DNA from 3 places in the Isoptericola sp. NPDC019571 genome. Region 1 is predicted to be linked to each of the others. Evidence: riboswitches for the same ligand, from Rfam matches in the RefSeq annotation. Region 1 holds a riboswitch; each other region holds the start of a gene.
The links. Region 1 has a riboswitch for S-adenosylmethionine ahead of ACH443_RS10815 (ABC transporter substrate-binding protein). Riboswitches for the same ligand answer to the same signal wherever they lie in the genome.

Region 1 (6,575 bases):
TCGCTTCCGGGCCGGGAAGCGACAGCGGCTACTACGTCGAGGTCCCGGACCGCGCCCGGCGGCCCGGGATGGCCGCGACGAGCTCGCGCGTGTAGTCCTCCTGCGGGTCGAGCAGGATCTGGTCCGCCGCGCCCTGCTCCACGATCCGGCCCCGGCGCATCACACCGACCTGGTCGGCGACCTGGCGCACCACGGCGAGGTCGTGCGAGACGAACAGGTACGCGAGCCCGTGCTCCGCCTGCAGGCGCACCAGCAACTCGAGGATCTGCGCCTGCACCGAGACGTCGAGCGCGGACACCGGCTCGTCGAGCACCACGAGGTCCGGCCGCAGGGCGAGCGCCCGCGCGATGGCGACGCGTTGGCGCTGCCCGCCGGACAGCTCCCGGGGGCCCCGCCGCAGCACGTCCACGGGCAGCGCCACGTCGTCGATCAGGGAGCGCACCCGGTCGGCACGCTCCGCCCGGTCGCCGACGCCGTAGGCCCGCAGGGGCTCGGTGACGATCTGCTCGACGGTGAAGCGCGGGTCGAGCGAGGCGTACGGGCTCTGGTACACGACCTGGAACCCGCGCCGCAGCGACCGCAGCTCCCGGCCGCGCGCGGCGGTGACGTCCTCGCCCCGGAACACGACCCGCCCGGCCGAGGGCCGCTCGAGCCGCAGCGCCAGGCGCGCCGTCGTCGTCTTGCCGGAGCCGGACTCGCCCACCAGCGCGTACGTGCGCCCCGGGCCGACGGCAAGGCTGACGTCGTCCACCGCGACGAGGGTGCGGCGCTCGGCGCCGCGCGGCAGGGCGAACTCCTTGCGCACACCGTCGAGGGCGAGGACGGGCGCCGGCTCCGCCGAGGACGGCGGCGCCTCCCCGCCCTGCGCAGCACCCTCCCGCGCACCGCCGTCCCGCGCCCCGACGACGAGTCGCGCGCTCGCGAGGCTGGGGGCGGCCGCGATCAGCGCACGCGTGTACGGGTGCCGCGGGTCGTCCAGCAGCCGCGCTGCCGGTCCTTCCTCCACCACCACCCCGTCCTGGAGGACGACGATCCGGTCCGCGCGGTCGGCGGCGACGCCCAGGTCGTGGGTGATGAGCAGCACGGCCGTGCCGGTCTCCCGCGCGAGGGCATCGAGGTGGTCGAGGATGCGCCGCTGCACGGTGACGTCGAGCGCGCTGGTGGGCTCGTCCGCGACGATCAGGCGCGGCCCTGCCGCGATGGCGATCGCGATGAGCACGCGCTGCCGCAGCCCGCCCGAGAGCTGGTGCGGGTACTGGCGGGCCCGCGCCGCGGGGTCGTCCACGCCGGCCTGGCGCAGCAGCTCGACGGCCCGGACCCTGGCGTCGGCGCGGCGCACCAGCCCGTGGACGACGAGCACCTCGGCGACCTGGTCGCCGACGCGCACCACGGGGTTGAGGGAGACGGTCGGATCCTGGGGCACCAGGCCGACGTGCCGACCACGGACGTCCTGCCACTCCTTCTCGGTGAGGCCGGACAGGTCGCGGCCGTCGAGCCGGAGGCGGCCTGCGGTCACCTCGCCGCCCCGTGGCAGCAGGTGCAGCGCGGCGTGCGCCGTCGTGCTCTTGCCCGAGCCCGACTCGCCGACGAGCGCCACGACCTCTCCGGCCCCGACCCGCAGGTCCACGCCGCGCACGGCCGGTCGATGCCCGCCGTCGGCGGTCCGGTAGGCCACCTCGAGTCCGCTGATCTCCAGCACCGGGGTACTCGCCGTCGTGCGTGTCACTGGTCCTCTCCCGTCTTCTCCAGGGCCCGCGACACCCTGTTGGCGGCGAGCACGACGGCCACGATGACGAGACCCGGCAGGGTGGTGAGCCACCAGGCGGTGGCGAGGTAGTCGCGCCCACCGGAGACGAGCGCGCCCCACTCGGGCGCGGGCGGCGGGGTGCCGTAGCCGAGGAAGCTCAGCGCCGACACGGCCAGCACGGCGGTCCCGAGGTCGAGGGCGACGAGCGCCAGCACCGGGCCGGAGGAGTTGGGCAGCACGTGCCGCCCGAGCACGGCCGGCCACCGCAGGCCGGACGCGCGGGCCGCCTCCACGTAGACGGAGGTCGACACGCGCAGCACCTCGGCCCGCATCACGCGGGCGAACGTCGCCACCGAGCCGATGCCGACCGCGATCGCGACCTTGACCGGACCGAAGCCGAGCGCCGTGATGATCGCCAGGGAGAGCAGGATGCTCGGGATCGCCAGCAGCACGTCGACGAGCCGGCCGACCACGTCGTCCACCCAGCCGCGCAGGAACCCCGCGAGCAGGCCGAGGAGCGAGCCGAGGACGAGGCCGACGGCCACCGCGAGCGCCGTCGTGCGCAGGGTCAGCGACGCCCCGTGCACCGCGCGGGCGTACACGTCGCGGCCCAGGTGGTCCGTGCCGAACCAGTGCGCGCCCGACGGTGGCTGGAGCCGGTCGGCGGGGACGCCGACCAGCGGGTCCTGGGCGGTGAACACCTGCGGTGCCACGGCCCAGGCGGCCACGAGGAGCAGGACGGCGACCGCGACGAGCAGGCCCGGCCGCCGCAGCACGTGGCGTGCGCCGCGCAGGGTGCGCCGGGCACCGCCGTGCCGGGCAGGCGTCGCCGCGGGATCCGGCGCCGACGCGTCGGTCACGACGGGGCGGGTGAGGGTCTGCAGCGTCATGCGGTCACCGCCGTGGCTCGCCGGGACGCAGCCCGCCGGGAGGCGGCCCGCGGTGTCCGGAGCTGGATCCGGGGGTCGAGCACGGGGTAGACGAGGTCGACCACCAGGGTCACGACGACGAAGACGAGCGCGGAGAACACCACGATCGCGAGGACCACGGGCACGTCCTGCTGGTTGACCGACTGCACCGTGAGCCGCCCGAGCCCCTGCCGCGAGAACACGGTCTCAGTCACGACGGCGCCGCCGAGCAGGCCACCCACCATGACGCCGAGAACGGTGAACGCCGGGATGGCGGCGTTGCGCAGGGCGTGCGCGAGATGCACCCGGGCGCGGCTCGCGCCCTTCGCCCACGCCGTCTCGACGTAGGGCTCGCCGAGCGTGCCGCGCAGGGAGCGGGACAGGATCTGCGCGAGCTGCGCCCCGGCCGGGACGGCCAGCGTGATCGTGGGCAGCACCAGGCTGACGGCGCCCTCGTTGCCGATCGCCGGGAACACCGGCAGCCGGAACGAGAACCACTGCAGCAGCACCAGGCCCACGAAGAACGTGGGCAGGGCGACGCCGAGCGGCGGCAGCGCGGACAGCGCCTGGCGCAGGAACCGGGCCCGCGGGAGGACGCTGGCCACCGCGACCGCCGTCCCGCCGAGGACGGCGACAAGGAGCGCCGCACCGGTGAGCCTGAGCGTCTCGGGCAGCGCCTGCGCGACGAGGGCCGTCGCGGAGGCGCCGCTCACGTACGAGGCGCCGAAGTCGCCGGCCAGCGCGCCGAGGAGCGCGTCGCCGTACTGCACGAGGATCGGGCGGTCGAGCCCGTGCTCCGCGCGCAGCGCGGCGAGCTGGGCCGGGTCGACCTGGCTCACCTCGCCGCCCCCGGACGCGACCAGCGCGGCCGGGTCGCTCGGCAGCAGGTACAGGACGAAGAACGCGACGGTGAAGGCCGCCCAGAGGACGAACACCCCCTGCCCGGCCCGTCGCAGCACGTAGCGGGTCATCTCACTCTCCCGCGCCGTCGGTCACCCAGGCGTCGTAGAAGTCGAGCCGCGAGGAGGCCTCGAAGGTCAGCCCCTGCACGCGGTCGGCCGCCGCGATCGTGGTGGACAGCTCGTAGACCGGGATGGCGTGACCACGCTCCAGCAGCAGCCTCGACGCCTCGGAGACCAGCGTCCGGCGCTCCTCGGGGTCGGTGGCGGCGGCCGAGTCGTCGAGCAGCTCGTCGACCTCCTCCGGGTCGCGCTGGTTCACGTTGCGCGCGTTCGCCGAGAAGATCGTGCGCAGCACGTCGGCGTCCGACCGGGTGAGGTTGTAGTAGTCGAAGTCGAAGTCGCCGGCGGCGGTGGCCGCCTCCTTCTCGGCCACCGTGACGTGCTTGAGCTGCAGGTCGACCCCGATCTGCCGGAGCTGCTGCTGCACGAGCTCGAGCGCGCCGGGCTCCTGCCAGAACGTCACCGTGGTGGAGAGCCTCCGACCGTCCTTCTCGCGGATGCCGTCGGCGCCCACGACCCAGCCCGCGTCGTCCAGGACCTTCGTCGCACCCTCGGGGTCGTACGCGAGCAGGTCGTCCGCACCCTCGAACAGCGGCGTCGAACGGGACAGCACACCGGTGGCCGGCTGGTCCTGCGGGGTCAGCACGGTGTCCACGATCTGCTGGCGGTCGATCCCCTTGACGAGCGCGGTGCGCACGGCCTCGTCGGCGGCCAGCGGGCTGGACTCGTTGGGGAACAGGTTGAACACGACGCCCGGGTTCGCGCGGTAGGACAGCCAGAACCCGTTGCCGTCGAACTGCGGCAGGTCGACGGCGTTCAGCGCGGCGGTCGCGTCGATCTGTCCCGACTGCAGGGATCCGGAGCGCACACCCGCCTCGGGGATGACCTTCAGGGTCACCGTGTCGAGGTACGCCTCGCCCGTGTGGCTGCTGGCCTCCGACCCCCAGTCGTAGCCCGCGACCTTCTCCAGCACGATCTCCTGGTCCGGGGTGTAGGACTTCACGGCGAACGGCCCGGAGCCGACGTACTTCCCGGCGCAGCGGTCCTCGGTCGAGAGGGTCGCCGAGTCGGGCGAGAGCAGGCCGAGGGAGAACGTCGACGTCGCCTGGAGGAACTGCGCGCTCGGCTCGTCGAAGTCGACGGTCACGGTGTGCTCGTCCACGACGGTGGTGCCCGCGTAGCCGACGAGGTACTGGGAGCCGAGGGACGCCACGGCACCCAGGTCGACGATCGCGTCGAAGTTGGTCTTCACCGCGGCGGCGTCGATCGGCGTGCCGTCGGCGAACGTGGCGTCGTCGCGCAGGTGGAACGTGTAGCTGGAGGCGTCGTCGTTCACCTCCCAGCTCTCCGCGAGCCAGGGCAGGATCTCGCCGGACTCCGGGTCCTGGGCGGTGAGCGACGCGACGGTCTGACGGGCGGCCGCGATCGCGTCGTTGTTGCCGACCTGCTGCGGGTCGACGCAGTGCGAGTCCACCGTGATGGCGAACGTCAGGTCGCCGCCGGCGACGGGCTCGCCGCCCGCGTCGGTGCCGGTGCCCGCGGCGTCGGCGCCCGTCGAGCAGGCGCTGAGCAGGAGGCCGGCGGCCGAGACGGTGGCGGCGAGCCCGACGACGCAGCGTCGCGGGGTGCGCCTGGGGTCCTGGGTGCGCGGTGCGCGCGGGGTGGTGGTCATCGCGTGGTGTTCCTCGTGGTCATGGCGGGTCGCCCACCCCCGCGCCGGCACGGGCCGGGGCGCGGTCATGGACGACCGGAGCCGTGCTTACCCGGCCGCGGGCGCGGCGGGGTCAGGTCGTTCCCGGAGCACCCCGTCACGTCGAAGGGTTGCTGGCCAGCGAGCCGGGCCTGGGTGCTGGCGCTCGTCACCTGGGCGGCAGGGAAGCCGCCGCGGCCTCCCGAGTCAAGGGTCGGGCGGGTCGTCTCACATCACGGACGCGGGACGGGCGCCGCAGACGCCGAAGGCCCCGCCGTCGGTGACGGCGGGGCCTCGAGGGGTCCGGTGGTGGGCGGCGGCCTCAGCGGGCGGAGGGCCGCAGGCGCGCGCCGAGCAGGTAGAGCTCGCAGCCGAGGCACAGGCCGACGACGGCGTTGAGGCCGGCCGCGACGAACGCGATCCCCGCGGCCCACGGCACCGCGGCCAGCACGCCTGCGAGCCCGAGCACGACGCCGACGCCCGTGACGACGAGGCCGACGAGCTGGGCGAACCGCGGCGGGCGCGGGTCCTCGAGCTCGGCGGGCGGCGCGAGCCGGGGGCGAATGAGGGTCTTGAAGAGCCAGCCCTGCACCGTGCCCTGCGCGCCGCGCACGGCGCCCAGGAGGAACCCGGCGGCCACGACGGCGAGCAGCACGAGGCCGGCGGGGCTCGCCCCGAGGAGCACGACCACGGCGAGCAGCAGCGCCGTGACGGCGGCGCCCACCCGAGGGCCGCGCGGGTCGATGCCGGCCGGGGCCCGCGTGACGGGGGCCTGGCCGGCGGGACGCTCGGAGGTCATCGGTTCTCCTCGGGGACGGGGTTCGGCGGGCTCAGCCGACGGGGACGACGGCGGCCAGGGCCTGGCGCGCCTGAGCGGGCGACATCCCGCCGCTGCTGCGGGCGGCCTGCGCCCCGGTCGCGTCCAGCACCAGCACCGTCGGGGTGGTGAGGACGCCGAGCTCGCGCACGAGGTCGAGATGGTCGTCGACGTCGAGCTCGTGGTGCTCCACGCCGGCCTCGCGCTCGACGAGGCCCTCCAGCACGCGGGCCGTGGCGCGGCACGGGGCGCACACCTCGGCGGACAGCTGGACGAACGTCGCCCGCTCCCCCAGCCGGACCCCGCGGGCCGCCCAGTCCACGACGGGGTCCTGCCGCGCGGGCGTGGTGCGGACGCGCCCCTGGCGGGACCTCCACACCGCGCCGAGGACGACGGTCGCCAGGACGAGCACGGCCAGGATCACCAGCTGGGTGGGCTGGACCGTCACGGT
Region 2 (6,575 bases), on a different contig from region 1:
GCACCCGCTGACGCTGCGCGCGCCGTCGGCCCGGGCCGGGGAGTACCTGGCCGCGGCCCGCCGCGGCGAGGTGGCGGGAGTGGGCGGCGAGGACGTGCGGGGCCGCTTCCGGATCGCCGTCACGACCGACTCCGCCTGGGACGACTTCTACGCGATCTCGACGTCGGACGAGGCGCGCGCCGCGCTCGACACCGGCGTGGCGACGCTCACCGGGCTCGGGCACGAGGTGGACGGCCTGTCCCTCGAACCCGACCCGACGTACGGCCCCGCGTTCCGCACCCTGTGGATGGCGGGCGCGTCCGCGGTGCCGATCGACGACCCCGCACGCCTCGACCGCCTCGAGCCGCTCACCCGGTGGCTCGTCGGCCGCGGCCGCCAGGTGCCCGCCCGCGAGCTCGCCGAGGCGTTGCGCGCCCTCACCGCCTTCGAGCGCCGGCTGGTCGCGCAGGTGTCGCGGTTCGACGCCGTCGTCACCCCCGCCCTCGCGATGACGCCCCGCCCGCTCGGCTGGTTCGACCCCGAGGACCCCGAGCGCAACTTCGAGCAGCAGTGCCAGTACACGCCGTGGACGTCGATGCTCAACGTGGCCGGCCTGCCCGCGATCACCGTGCCCACGCGGTGGACCGACGACGGGCTGCCGATGGGCGTGCAGCTGATCGGGCGGCCGGGCGGGGAGACGACGCTCCTCGCCCTCGCCGCACAGCTCGAGGACCGGCTGCGCTGGGCGGACCGGCACCCGCCGGCCTGGTGATCAGGCGGGAACCCGCTCCGCCGTCGCGCCGTCGAGGGGCGGGTAGCTCTCGCCGCCCACCCGCTCCGCCGCCGCGATGTACCCGGCCAGGGCCGAGCGCGAGCGGGCGAGCCTCGCCATCTGGTCCTCCAGGCGCCGCAGGCGGGAGCGCATCGCGGTCAGGAGCTCGACACAGCCGGGCAGCTGCGGCTCCTCGCCGACCGCGCACGGCAGCACGGAGGCGATGTCCTCGGACGACAGGCCCGCGTCGAGCAGGTGCCGGATCTGCCGCACCCGCAGCACGGCCCCCTCGTCGAACTCGCGGTAGCCGTTCGAGCGCCGGGCGACGTCCAGCAGGCCCTGGGCCTCGTAGTAGCGCAGCTGGTGCGTCCGCACGCCCGTGCGGCGGCTCAGCTCCCCGATCCGCATCCCGCTCCCCCTTGACCTTCACACCGGTATGAACGTCGACGATGCTGCCATGGTCACCAGAACCCACAAGCCGTCGTCCCCCGTCCCCGTCTCCGTCGTCGGTCTCGGCCTCATGGGCCGCGCGCTCGCCGGCGCGTTCCTCAGGGCCGGGCACCCCACCACCGTGTGGAACCGCACCCCCGCCAAGGCCGACGCGCTGGTGGCGGACGGCGCGCACCTGGCGCCCTCGGCGGCCGCGGCGCTCCGCCCCGACGGCCTGACGGTCGTCTGCCTCACCGACGACGACGCCGTGCGCGAGCTGATCGGCCAGGACGGCGTCGACGTCGCCGGCGCCACGCTGGTCAACCTCACGTCCAGCAGCTCCTCGCAGGCCAGGGAGACCGCCCGGTGGACCGCCCGACGCGGCGCGCGCTACCTCGACGGCGCGATCATGGCCGTGCCCTCCGCGATCGGGACGGCGGACGCGGTCGTCCTGCACAGCGGGCCCCGGACCGACTTCGACGCGCACGCGGCCACGCTCGCGGCGCTCGGCACCGTCACCCACCTCGGCGAGGACCCCGGGCTGGCGTCCCTCTACGACGCGGCCGGCCTCACGATGATGTGGAGCGTCCTCGACGCGTGGCTGCACGGCACCGCCATGCTCCGGACGGCCGGGGTGGACGCCGCCGCCTTCGCGCCGTTCGCCCGGCAGATCGCGGAGGGCGTGGCCGCGTGGCTGCCCGGTTACGCGGAGCAGGTCGACCGCGGCCGGTTCCCGGCCGAGGCCTCGGCCCTCGAGACGGACGCGCGTGCGATGGCGCACCTCGTCGAGGAGAGCGAGGCGCTGGGCGTGAGCACCGAGCTGCCGAGACTGCTCAAGGCCGTGGCCGACCGTGGCGTCGCCGCGGGCCACGGTCACGAGCAGTACCCGGTGCTGATCGAGGAGTTCGGCCGCCCGACGCCCTGACCTGCCGGTCGCCGGCCGGAGGACCACGGCCTGAGACGTCGGCGTGCGAGCCGGCGGGCACGCGCCTACGGTCGGTCTTCGAGGTCGTTCGTCTGACGGAAGGAGCCCCGATGGGACTGGGAGACAAGGCCAAGCACCTGGCGGAAGAGGCCGAAGGCAAGGCCAAGGAGGCCACGGGCAAGCTCACCGACGACGAGAGCAAAGAGGCCGAGGGCAAGGCCCAGCAGGCCAGCGCGAACCTCAAGCAGGCGGGCGACGACGTCAAGGACGCGTTCAAGGGCTGACCCGCTGACACGACGGGGCGCCACCGCACGGTGGCGCCCCGTCGTCATGTCCGCCCGGGGCGGGACCGACGGCTCAGAGGTCGTCGGGCAGGCAGCCGAAGGCCTCGTCGGCGCCCAGCGCGGCGGTGGCGAGCAGCCCCTCGAGGCCGGAGCCCTCGGGCACGGGGCGAGGGTCGTCGACGACGACCCACAGCCCGTCCACGACGTCGTACCGCGCCTGCGGCCCCTCGGTCACGAGCGAGCGGACGGCGGCGACGAGCCGCTCGACCTCCTCGCCCGCCGTGCCGAGGCCCACCGACGCGCGGACGGCCCCGGCATCGAACCCGAGGCGGCCGAGCAGCGGGTGGGCGCAGAACCGGCCGTCGCGCACCCCGATGCCGTGCTCGGCGGACAGGTACGCGGCGACGAGGCCCGGGTCGTACCCGGAGACCGTGAACGTCACGACCCCCACCGGGTCGACGGCGTCGTCCCACACGTGCACGACCTCGACGCGCTCGACCTCGCCCAGCCCGTCCACGAGGCGGCGCCGCAGGGCGTCCTCGTGCTCGCCGGCGACCCACGGGTCGAGCGCGGCGAGCTCGTCGCACGCGGCCGCGAGCGCCACCGCGCCCACGACGTTGGGCGAGCCGGCCTCGTGCCGGGCGGGGCCCTCGTGCCACTCGGTGGTGGTGGTGCGGACCCGGCGCACGGCGCCGCCGCCGGCGAGGTACGGGGTGCCGGCGTCGAGCCAGTCGCGGCGTCCGACCAGGGCGCCCGCGCCGAAGGGCGCGTACGTCTTGTGGCCCGAGAAGGCGACGTAGTCGACGCCCGTCTCCGCGAGCGAGAAGCGGCGGTGCGGCACCAGCTGGGCGCCGTCGAGCACGACGCGCGCGCCCGCGCCGTGCGCCGCGGCGACGACGTCGGCCACGGGCAGCGCCTCGCCGGTCACGTTCGACGCGCCGGTGAGCGCCAGCAGGGCGTAGGGGCGGCCCGCCGCGGCGGCGGAGCTCAGCTCCTCCTCGATCTCCGCGAGGGTGGCGGACACGGACGGCCCGCCGGTGACGACGGTCGCGTCGGTGACGCGCTGCCAGGGCAGCAGGTTGGCGTGGTGCTCGATGTCGAGCACGAGGACGCGGCCCGGCTCGCCGGTGGCCGGGTCGGCGGGCACGCAGCCCGCGAGCAGGTTGAGCGAGTCCGTGGTGTTGCGGGTGACGATCGTGAGGTCGTCCTCGCGGGCGCCGACGAACGCGCCGATCGTGCGGCGCGCCGTCTCGTACAGGGCGGTCGAGACCTGGGACAGGTAGCCGGCGCCGCGGTGCACGCTGGCGTACAGCGGCAGCACGCGCGCGACCCGGTCCGCCACGGCCTGCAGGGCCGGCGCCGACGCCGCGACGTCGAGGTTGGCGTACGGCACCTGGCGGCCGTCGACGAGCGGCACGAGCGTGTCGCCGCCGACGACGGGCAGCACGGGGGCGACGTCGTGCACGGCGGCGGCGCGCGCGGCGGGCACCGCAGGCGCAGTGGTGAGCGTGGTCATGCGTGGTCCTCCTCGGTCGTGCCGGGGAGGTGGCTCCCCGCGCTTGCCCGCACGCCGGACGGCGCGGGGCCAGGTCGTCACCCGGGGCACCCCGCCGCGAGAGGAGGGTTGCCGGCCAGCGAGCCGGGGCTTCGCGCTGGCGCTCTTGACCTGCCGCCCATCGTGCGTGCGCGGCACCTCGCGGTCAAGCGGATCCGGCGTCCTTCTCACGATGCGGTCGAGGGTGGCCACCTCGGGTTCGGCGTCGCCGGCGCGCGACCCCGGGGGACGCGCGGCGTTCGCGTCGCGAGACGGGGTGACCAGCACGCGGACGGCGGGCGTACGATCGCCACGACCATCCCGAGCGGCCGAGTGACGTGGCACGTCGACGCCGCAGCAACCCGCGGGCCGGTCGTCGGCGACGGCGGCCGTACCGGACGAGGGTGCTACCGCCACGACCGATGGGAGGACTGCGATGAGCACCCAGATCGATCCCCGCCCCGCCGAGGGCTACGCCGGCGACCTCACCCCGCAGCAGGCGTGGGACCTGCTCGCCGGCGACCCCGACGCCGTCCTCGTGGACGTGCGCACCGAGGGCGAGTGGCGCGCGATCGGCGTGCCGGACACCGCCACCGCCGGCAAGGCCCCCCTCTTCGTCGAGTGGGTGCAGGCGGGCGGTCGCCCCAACGCCGGCTTCCTCGCCGAGCTGGCCGCCGCGGGCGTGACCGCCGACAGCCCGATCGTCTTCCTGTGCCGCTCCGGTCAGCGCTCGATCGGCGCGGCGCGCCTCGCGACGGCGTCCGGCCTGGGCCCGGCGTACAACGTGCTCGAGGGGTTCGAGGGCGGCCCCGGCTTCGACGGCGTCCGCGACCGCGAGGGCTGGAAGGTGCGCGGCCTGCCGTGGGGCGCGTTCGACGACGCCGCCGCGACGCGGGCAGCCCAGCAGGACTCGGAGCAGGCCCGATGAGCGACGCGCAGGTCCCGACCGGCCCCGGCGCCGACCCCACGACCTTCGGCGGCTCGCGCCCGCTGCCCGCCACGGTCCGGCCCGCGACGCTCGCCGTGCGCGGCGGGCACCGCCGCTCGGACTTCCAGGAGATGTCCGAGGGCCTGTTCCTCACCCAGGGGTACACCTACGGCTCGGCTGCGGACGCGGAGGCGGCGTTCGCCGGCGAGCGGTCCCAGTTCCTGTACTCGCGGTACGGCAACCCGACGGTGCACACGTTCGAGGAGCGGCTGCGCCTCATCGAGGGTGCCGAGGCCTGCTACGCCACGGCGTCGGGCATGTCGGCGGTGTTCAACGCCCTCGCCGCGCTGGTCTCCAGCGGTTCGCGCATCGTATCGGCGCGGGCGCTGTTCGGGTCCACGAACGTCATCTACGACGAGATCCTCGCCAAGTGGGGGGTGCGCGTCGACCTGGTCGACGGGCACGTGACCTCGCAGTGGGAGGAGGCCCTCGCCACGCCGGCCGACGTCGTGTTCTTCGAGTCGCCGTCCAACCCCATGCAGGACCTCGTCGACGTGCGGCGGGTGGCGGAGCTCGCGCACGCCGCGGGTGCCGTGGTCGTGGTGGACAACGTGTTCGCGACGCCGGTCCTGCAGAAGCCGCTGGAGCTCGGCGCCGATGTCGTCGTGTACTCGGCCACCAAGCACATCGACGGACAGGGGCGCGTGCTCGGCGGCGCGATCCTCGGCTCGGAGGAGTTCCTCACCGGGCCGGTGCAGACGTTCGTGCGCAACACCGGACCGTCGCTGAGCCCGTTCAACGCGTGGGTGCTGCTCAAGGGCCTGGAGACGCTCGACGTGCGCGTGCGCGCCCAGAACGCGGCAGCCCTGCAGGTCGCGACCGCGCTCGAGGAGCTCGACGGTGTGACCGGCGTGCGCTACCCGTTCCTGCCCTCGCACCCGCAGCACGAGCTCGCCAAGGCGCAGCAGTCGGGCGGCGGCACGGTCGTGACGTTCGACCTCGCGGTGCCCGAGGGCACCGAGCCGGCGGAGGCGAAGAAGCGGACGTTCGCGTTCCTCGACGCCCTGCAGGTCGTCGACATCTCCAACAACCTCGGCGACGCGAAGTCGATCATCACGCACCCCGCCACGACGACGCACCGCAAGCTCGGCCCGGAGGGCCGCGCCAAGGTCGGCATCGCCGAGACCACCGTGCGGCTGTCGATCGGCCTCGAGGACCCGCGGGACATCGTGGAGGACGTCGAGCAGGCGCTGCGCGCCTGAGCTCCCGCGACGTGTCGGAGGCCCCTGCCATGCTCGGGCCCGGCACGCCCGACGAGGAGGACCTGTGGGGACACGGCACGACGTCGACTTCCTGTTCGGCGCGTGGCGCGTCCGTCATCGCCGCTGGACCGAACCCCTGGCCCCGGGTTCGACGACGGGCACCTGGACCGAGTTCGACACCGAGGCCGTCGCCGGGCAGATCCTCGACGGCCTCGGGAACGCGGACGACACGTCCGGCACCCGCGGAATTCCCTGGGCCGCCCGCCGCGGCCGTGCCTACGGTCGCCCCGTGCCCGACCCGATCTTCGCCGACCCCACGCTGGCCCGGCTGTACGACCCGCTCGACCCGGACCGCCGCGACCTCGATCCGTACCTGGCCCTCGCCGCGAGCTGGGCGCGCGCCAGGTGCTCGACGTCGGCTGCGGCACGGGCGCGCTCGCCGTGCTGCTCGCGGCGGAGGGC
Region 3 (6,575 bases), on a different contig from region 1:
GGGCTCTATCTCGACAACTGGCACCTGATCTTCGCCTACGTGATCCTCATGAGCCTGCCGCTGCTCGTCGTCTTCATCATCGCGCAGCGCAAGATCATCTCGGGCATCACCTCCGGCGCGGTCAAGTGAGCTGAGCATCTCGGGACCCTGCGACGTACGCCGCTTCGTCCCTCGCCTCGGCGGGCGACGTCATCATCACCCGCTGCACGATCGCGGGCTATGCACTGCTCTGTCGACCACGTGGTCGCCAACCTCGTGCCGCGCCTCGTCGCGTGTCGCATCCTGCCGGGTGGGCGGCATCGTGGACTCCTCCGAGGTTGTCAGGCGCACCGACGCCTGCCGTTGCTCAACTGGCAGTCCCGATGCGCCCGCCGCGTCGGTCCGCCAGCCGAGCGACCCGGACCTGCGGCGCGTCTTCGGCGGCTGGGCGATTCCATGGTGACGGCCCGAGACCGAATCTCTTGTCACGCCGTCGAGTCTGGGTCGGCCATTCCGCGCTGGTCTCAGAGGACCTTGATCGAGTGAGCCCTGGCGCTGGCTGCGGTCAGGTACCTCGCGGCCGTCGACGAGGGGGTGAACGACACCACGACGGGGTACGTCCGAGGGCCACGCTTCTTGGGCAGGGAGACGGCGAGCTTGCCCTTGTTCGACGCGGTGAGCGACACCTTCTTGGTCGTCGTGCCGACCTTGACGGTGACGGTGCCGACGGGTGCACTGACGCCGGTGGCCTTGACGGTGACGGCCACCTTCGGCGCCGTCGTGCGGCGGATCGTCTTGGCCGCCGGTGTTCCGGTGACGGTCGGCTTGACCTTCGGCACGACCGTGGTTGAGGCCGTGGTCGCCGAGGCGCTGGTGTATCCGGACTTGGTCGCGGTGACTCTCACACTCAGGCGTGCGCCGACGTCCGAGGTGGTGATCCGGTAGCTCGACGCGGTCGCCCCTGCGATGGACTTCCCGGACCGGAGCCACTGGTATCGCAGGGTGATGCCGCTCGTCGACCACTTGCCTGGGGTGGCGGTCAGGAGCGACCCGACCTTCGTGCTGCCGCCGAAGGTCGGCGCGCTCGTCGCGCGGGGCGCCGGGCCGGGCAGCACCTTGGCGGCAGTGGTCGTCGAGGTGGCGTCGCGGTAGCCGGTGTGTCGCGCCGTGATCCTGGCCGAGAGCTGATGGCCGGCATCGGCCGCGATCGGCCGATAGGACGACGAGGTGGCACCTGGGATCGCCGCGCCGTCCCGGAGCCAGGCGTAAGAGTACGTGGCGTGCGGGACGTTCCACGTCCCCGGCTTGACGCTGACGGCGGTGCCGACCGTCGGCGAACCGGAGAGGGTCGGCCGTACGGTGTTCGTCATGGTCACGGCGATGTCAGCGCCCGTGACGGTCGAGTCGCAGTCTTGGACGGTGACGGACTTCCCGGACGTCGTGTCCCCGCCGTGGTAGTAGGTGGCCGAGATCTTGGGGTCGTAGCTGAAGCCCTCGGCGGACACCGAGTACCTCCCGGGAGCAAGTCCGGTGATCTCGAACGTGCCGTCTTCGTCGCGCGAGCTTGACCGGCTCGACGAGTCGTCGTCGAGGTTCGTCGCCGAGATGCCCCACAGCCTCATCTGGGGCCATCCGTCGAGCCCGGTCACCCGGCCCGAGATCGAGCCGCATGCCGTGAGCGTGACGTCGACGTTCTCGGTGATCTCGCCGCCGACGAGGGCCACCGGCGTGGCGCCGTTCATGCCGAGCGACCCGCCGGCACCGTCGTAGAACCTCGAGGCGAAGCCTTCTCCGCCGTCGAACTTCACGAGGTAGTTTCCCGGCGCGATCCCGGCGCGGTCGAGCGACCGCGCTGAGATCACGTAGCCGCCCCCTGCCCCGGTCGGCCATGCGTCCGCGTCGTACGCGTGCCGCCCGTCCGTCGTGTACAGGGTCACTCCCCGGGCGAACTGCGGATCGAGCGTGGGGCCGTCGATCCGGCCGGTGATCCGCCCTCCCGGGAGCGCCTCCAACGAGAGGTCGAGCTGCGCTCCCGGCGTGATGTCGATCAGCTCGGCGGCGTCGGCGTCGGCGACGCCGGGATAGTAGGTCGGCAGGTAGCCCACCCGACCCGCGTTGGCGTCGACCCTGAGGCGCCACTGCCCGAACATCCGGGTCCGGAACGTGTAGACGTCCGCCGACGAGATCCCCGAGTAATCGGCACGTACCGTCCCGTCCGAGGCCTCAAGGTTCGCTGTCCCGATGCCCCAGACATCACCGTCGATCCCCGTCACACGGACGGTGACGGAAGCGCTGGGCTGCGGCTGGTAGTCCACCCGCAGCAGCTGGGACCCGTCCCCGACCGTGACCGGGACACGATCTGCGGCCACGGCGTCGTCGGCCTCGTCGCGGACCGTGACGAAGTAGTCGCCAGTCTCGAGGCCGTCGGCCGAGTACGCGTTCTCGGCCTGCACGCCGTCGGACGGCAACCAGGTGCCGTCGTAGAGCCAGCCCGAACCGTGAACCGTGCCGTCGGCGTCCTCGACCGTCACCCACGGCCGGACAAAGTCGCAGTCGTCCGCGGCGACCTGTGAACAGTCCTTGTCGACGACGACCGTCAGGAGCCCGGAAGCGTCGTCGGCAAGCGCTGGGGCCGTCGAAGCCGCCACCATCGACATCGAGACCACCGCTGCGGCCACGATGCGTCCTGCACGTCCCACGAGTACCTCCGCTGTCAGGGCCATCGATGGCCCTCAGGGCACGCTCCGGGAACCCGTGGCGCAGCCGAAGAATAGGGCCACCGACGAACACGCATCTCCACGCGGGCGGGTGAACTTCGCCAGGCCACAACCACGGACGTCGGCCAGCCCTCGCGTGGGGGCGTCGGACCGCGGACAGCGACGAGTCGCCGGGCACACTCCGCCATCCGGCAGGAGGCCTCCCTGACGGTCAGGTGTGGCGGCGGTGCCGCACCAGCCTGGTCGAGGATCGCGGCCTACCGGACCGACCTTGCCCTTGCCGCCTTGAGGACTCCGGCAATCGCTCGGGCCAGGTCTCGAGGAACCTGTGCGGTGACACGGGCGGTGCGGTCCAGCTCGGCGCGGGCTCGTGCTCGCCGGACGTATCGTTCCCTGCGCCGGAGCCAGTCGGCGAGGGAATCGACGTCGGACAGCGCACGATCGCGGACGGCATGGCCGGTGGGATCGAGCGCCTGGAGCCAGTCGGCGTACCTGCGCACGCGGTCGGGCATCGCGTCCGGAACGAGGGCATACGCGCGCAGGTCGTCGTAGCCGACGAGCTCTCGCGGCGCCGTTCCCGGTAGCCCCTCCTCCAGCCGCACGATCCCGAGCGCACGCGCGCGTACGAACACGCTCGCCAGCCGCGCCTGCCGGTACGCGAGCGCCTGCCTGACGGGCTCCCAGTCGGAGTCGTACGGGTCGTGCAGACCGCCGATGCGCCCACTCCCACCGACGAGGCGCCCGGCCCTGGGGCCCTCATCCAGTCCTGCGCGACGGGTCACCTCGCCGTCCAGGGCGCGGCAGGCGTCGCACAGGGTCTGGGAGAACCGGAACATGCTCATCGGCCAGTCACCGACGAGGCACGCGGTGCACAGCTGCCCCTCCGAAATGACATACCGGCCAGCGCCGGTGGCCCGCGAGACGGTCGCGGGATCGGGGCGCCACTCGACGTGACCATCGGGGCGCAGGGACTTGCGACTCATCGTGTCTCCCATCGCACTTCCCACCGCGCGGCTGCGGCGGGCCGGTCTTCCCTCCGAGGCACCGTGCGCGAGGTAGCGCGGTTGCCGGATCAGCACGCGGAGGGCGTGTCGCTGATCGCTCTTGACCTGGGCAGGAAGCTAGCACAGGGACTTTCCAGCCGTGCGCGTCGGCTCTTCACGGCGCCGACGAAGTGCGTGTTCGTCGGCTCGGCAACCCTGGCCGCCGAGATCGCCGTCCGTGTCCCGGAGGACGCGTCGACGGCCACTAAGAACGGACGTCTACACGTCTGGCACCCGAGGCGGGCCGAATCACAGCTGGTCGTGGATACCTACAGCGGTTCGCCACAACTCTTGCAGGTCGTCTCGCCGTCCTCGTAGATCGCTCCGCAGCAGTACCGAGGGCCGGAGTCATCATCGGCATAGCACTCGGAGCACATGCCCGACACCACGTCGTCCTCCGGGACCTCCCGGCCGCACGAGTCGCAGATCATCGTTGTCGCAATCTCCATGGCGTTGCTGTCGGCGCCGCCACCGAAAAGTTGGCTGAGGAAGCCCATTGCTCTCCTTTACAACGTTCAATGCGGGTGCGTGTCTGCGTCCCGCTGGGGTAACGGGTGCCGACGCAGACAAGCGGCCCATTGGCCCACGCCGGAGCGTTGCACGAAAGAACTCGTCTGCCTGCGTTCACGTGCGGATTTCACCCGATCGGAAGATGCGTCCGCTGCTTGGGAGCGCCGGGGGCCGCTCCCAAGCTCGCCGGGTTGGCCGCCAGCGCTGAGCACGAGCGGGAGAGAACCACCGGCGCGGAATTCCTTCAGGGCCGCGAGGGGCGTCGGGGACACACCTGTCAGGTGTGACGGTCTCGATGCGCGTGATCTCGGCTGGGCAGGGGTACGCCTACCTGCTGCGGTCGGTCGTGACCGGGGACGGGCACGAGCCGCAGGCGTCGGCGTTCACGAGGTACTTCACCGAGGCGGGCACGCCGCCCGGGGTGTGGATGGGCAGGGGCGTCGAACACCTGGGCGACGGCGCACTGCAGGCGGGGATGACGGTGACGCCGGCGCAGCTGCAGGCGCTGCTCGGGCACGGTGTGGACCCGGTCTCCGGTGAGCCGCTGGGGCGGCCGTTCCGCGAGTACCCGACGGCGAAGGATCGGGCCGCGCGTCGGGTCCATGGCATCGACCGGTCACTGCCGGCGGCGGAGTTCGACGCCGAGGTGGCGCGGATCCGAGTGCAGGAGGCGGCGCGCGGCAGCCAGACGGCGACGGCAGGGTTCGATCTGACGTTCTCGGTGCCGAAGTCGGTGTCGGTGCTGTGGGGGTTGGCGGACGCGACGACGCAGGAGCTGATCGTCGCGGCGCACCACGACGCGGTCGGCCAGGTGCTGGACTTCCTCGAGCGGGAGGTCGCGGCCACGCGCACGGGGCATGGGGGAGTGGCGCAGGTCCCCGTGGTGGGGGTGGCGGCGACGGCATACGACCACTGGGACTCGCGGGCGAACGACCCGCAACTGCACACGCACCTGGTGATCTCGAACAAGGTCAAGGCCGCTCACGACGGCCAGTGGCGCACGCTGGACTCGCGCGCCCTGCACCACGCGGTCGTCGCGCTGTCGGAGCACTACAACGCCGTTCTTGCCGACCGGCTCACGAACACGTTCGGGGTCGGGTGGGAGCGGCGCGACCGCGGGCCCGAACGGTCCACGCGGTGGGAGGTCGCCGGCGTCCGGGACGAGCTGCTGGCGGAGTTCTCCTCCCGCAGCCGGGACATCGAGGTCGTCAAGGGCCGCCTCATCGATGAGTTCGTCACGTCGCACGGGCGCCGACCGTCCGCGAGGCAGGTCGTGAAGCTGCGCGCGCAGGCCACGCTCGAGACGCGCCCCGAGAAGACCATCCACTCCCTGGCGGGGCTGACCGCGGACTGGTGGCGTCGAGCGCAACCCCTGCTCGGCAGGGAGCCGACGGCCTGGGCGCGGCGCGTGGCACTCGGCGGGTCCGTACCGGTCCCTAGCGCGGACGCCGTCCCGCCTGACCTGGTCGACGATGTCTCCGCCCAGGTCGTCAACGTCGTCTCGCAGAAGCGCGCCACCTGGACGCACTGGAACCTGTGGGCGGAGCCTCCCGACAGACGATGGGTTGGCGGATGGCGACCGCCGCCGACCGCGAGCGGGTCGTGGCGCTCGTGGTGGACGCCGCCACGCGGCGGACGGTCCAGCTCACGCCGGGCGAGCTGGCAAGCACCCCGGCGGCGATGCGCCGGCCCGACGGGACGAGCACCCTGCGCCCGCAGCACAGCGAGAAAGTTCACCAGCCACGAACCGCTGGCCATGGAGGACCGGCTCCTGCTCCTCGCCGCCGACGCCGGTGGGCCAGCGGTCGACCGAACGACGGCGTCGCGAGTCGTTGCTGGACGCACGCCCGACGGCGCGCGGCTCGACATCGAGCAGGCTCACGCCGTCGCGCAGCTCCTGGCGTCGGGTCGGCGGCTGGACCTGCTCGTCGGACCGGCTGGCACGGGCAAGACCACGGCGATGTGTGCCCTGGCGATGGGGTGGATTGCGGCGCACGGGCGGGGGAGCGTCGTGGGGATGGCACCGTCAGCCGCGGCGGCTCAGGTGCTGGCGGAGGACCTTGGCATTCGTTGCGACAACACGGCGAAGTGGATCCACGACCACCGGCGCGGGCGCAAGGACTTCGCTCCGGGCCAACTGGTCATCGTCGACGAGGCCACGCTCGCCTCCACCCGGGCCCTGGACACGATCACTTCCCGTGCCGTGCGGGTGGGTGCGAAGGTGGTGCTCGTCGGCGACCCGGCTCAGCTGCAGTCCGTGGACGCGGGCGGCGCCTTCGCGATGCTGGTCTCGGCGCGAGGTGACGACGCGGCGCGGCTGACCGAG

Region 2: it holds a riboswitch for S-adenosylmethionine, as region 1 does, so the genes downstream of both, ACH443_RS01185 (aminotransferase class V-fold PLP-dependent enzyme) here and ACH443_RS10815 (ABC transporter substrate-binding protein) in region 1, are expected to answer to the same signal.
Region 3: it holds a riboswitch for S-adenosylmethionine, as region 1 does, so the genes downstream of both, ACH443_RS06305 (hypothetical protein) here and ACH443_RS10815 (ABC transporter substrate-binding protein) in region 1, are expected to answer to the same signal.

Annotation. Positions count from the first base shown of each region.
Region 1 covers NZ_JBIRXZ010000005.1:131,557-138,131, reverse strand. Annotated here, with positions in the region: gene ACH443_RS10830 (dipeptide ABC transporter ATP-binding protein) at 32-1,726, opposite strand; gene ACH443_RS10825 (ABC transporter permease) at 1,723-2,637, opposite strand; gene ACH443_RS10820 (ABC transporter permease) at 2,634-3,626, opposite strand; gene ACH443_RS10815 (ABC transporter substrate-binding protein) at 3,628-5,289, opposite strand; SAM riboswitch class IV at 5,368-5,481, opposite strand; gene ACH443_RS10810 (DUF4395 domain-containing protein) at 5,630-6,106, opposite strand; gene ACH443_RS10805 (TlpA family protein disulfide reductase) at 6,138-6,572, opposite strand.
Region 2 covers NZ_JBIRXZ010000001.1:250,442-257,016, reverse strand. Annotated here, with positions in the region: gene ACH443_RS01205 (amidase) at 1-751, shown strand, start outside; gene ACH443_RS01200 (MerR family transcriptional regulator) at 752-1,159, opposite strand; gene ACH443_RS01195 (NAD(P)-dependent oxidoreductase) at 1,209-2,105, shown strand; gene ACH443_RS01190 (CsbD family protein) at 2,216-2,389, shown strand; gene ACH443_RS01185 (aminotransferase class V-fold PLP-dependent enzyme) at 2,463-3,905, opposite strand; SAM riboswitch class IV at 3,940-4,056, opposite strand; gene ACH443_RS01180 (rhodanese-like domain-containing protein) at 4,360-4,851, shown strand; gene ACH443_RS01175 (O-succinylhomoserine sulfhydrylase) at 4,848-6,113, shown strand; gene ACH443_RS01170 (class I SAM-dependent methyltransferase) at 6,519-6,575, shown strand, end outside.
Region 3 covers NZ_JBIRXZ010000003.1:109,664-116,238, forward strand. Annotated here, with positions in the region: gene ACH443_RS06295 (carbohydrate ABC transporter permease) at 1-129, shown strand, start outside; gene ACH443_RS06300 (hypothetical protein) at 504-2,657, opposite strand; gene ACH443_RS06305 (hypothetical protein) at 2,954-3,679, opposite strand; SAM riboswitch class IV at 3,688-3,806, opposite strand; gene mobF (MobF family relaxase) at 4,551-6,575, shown strand, end outside.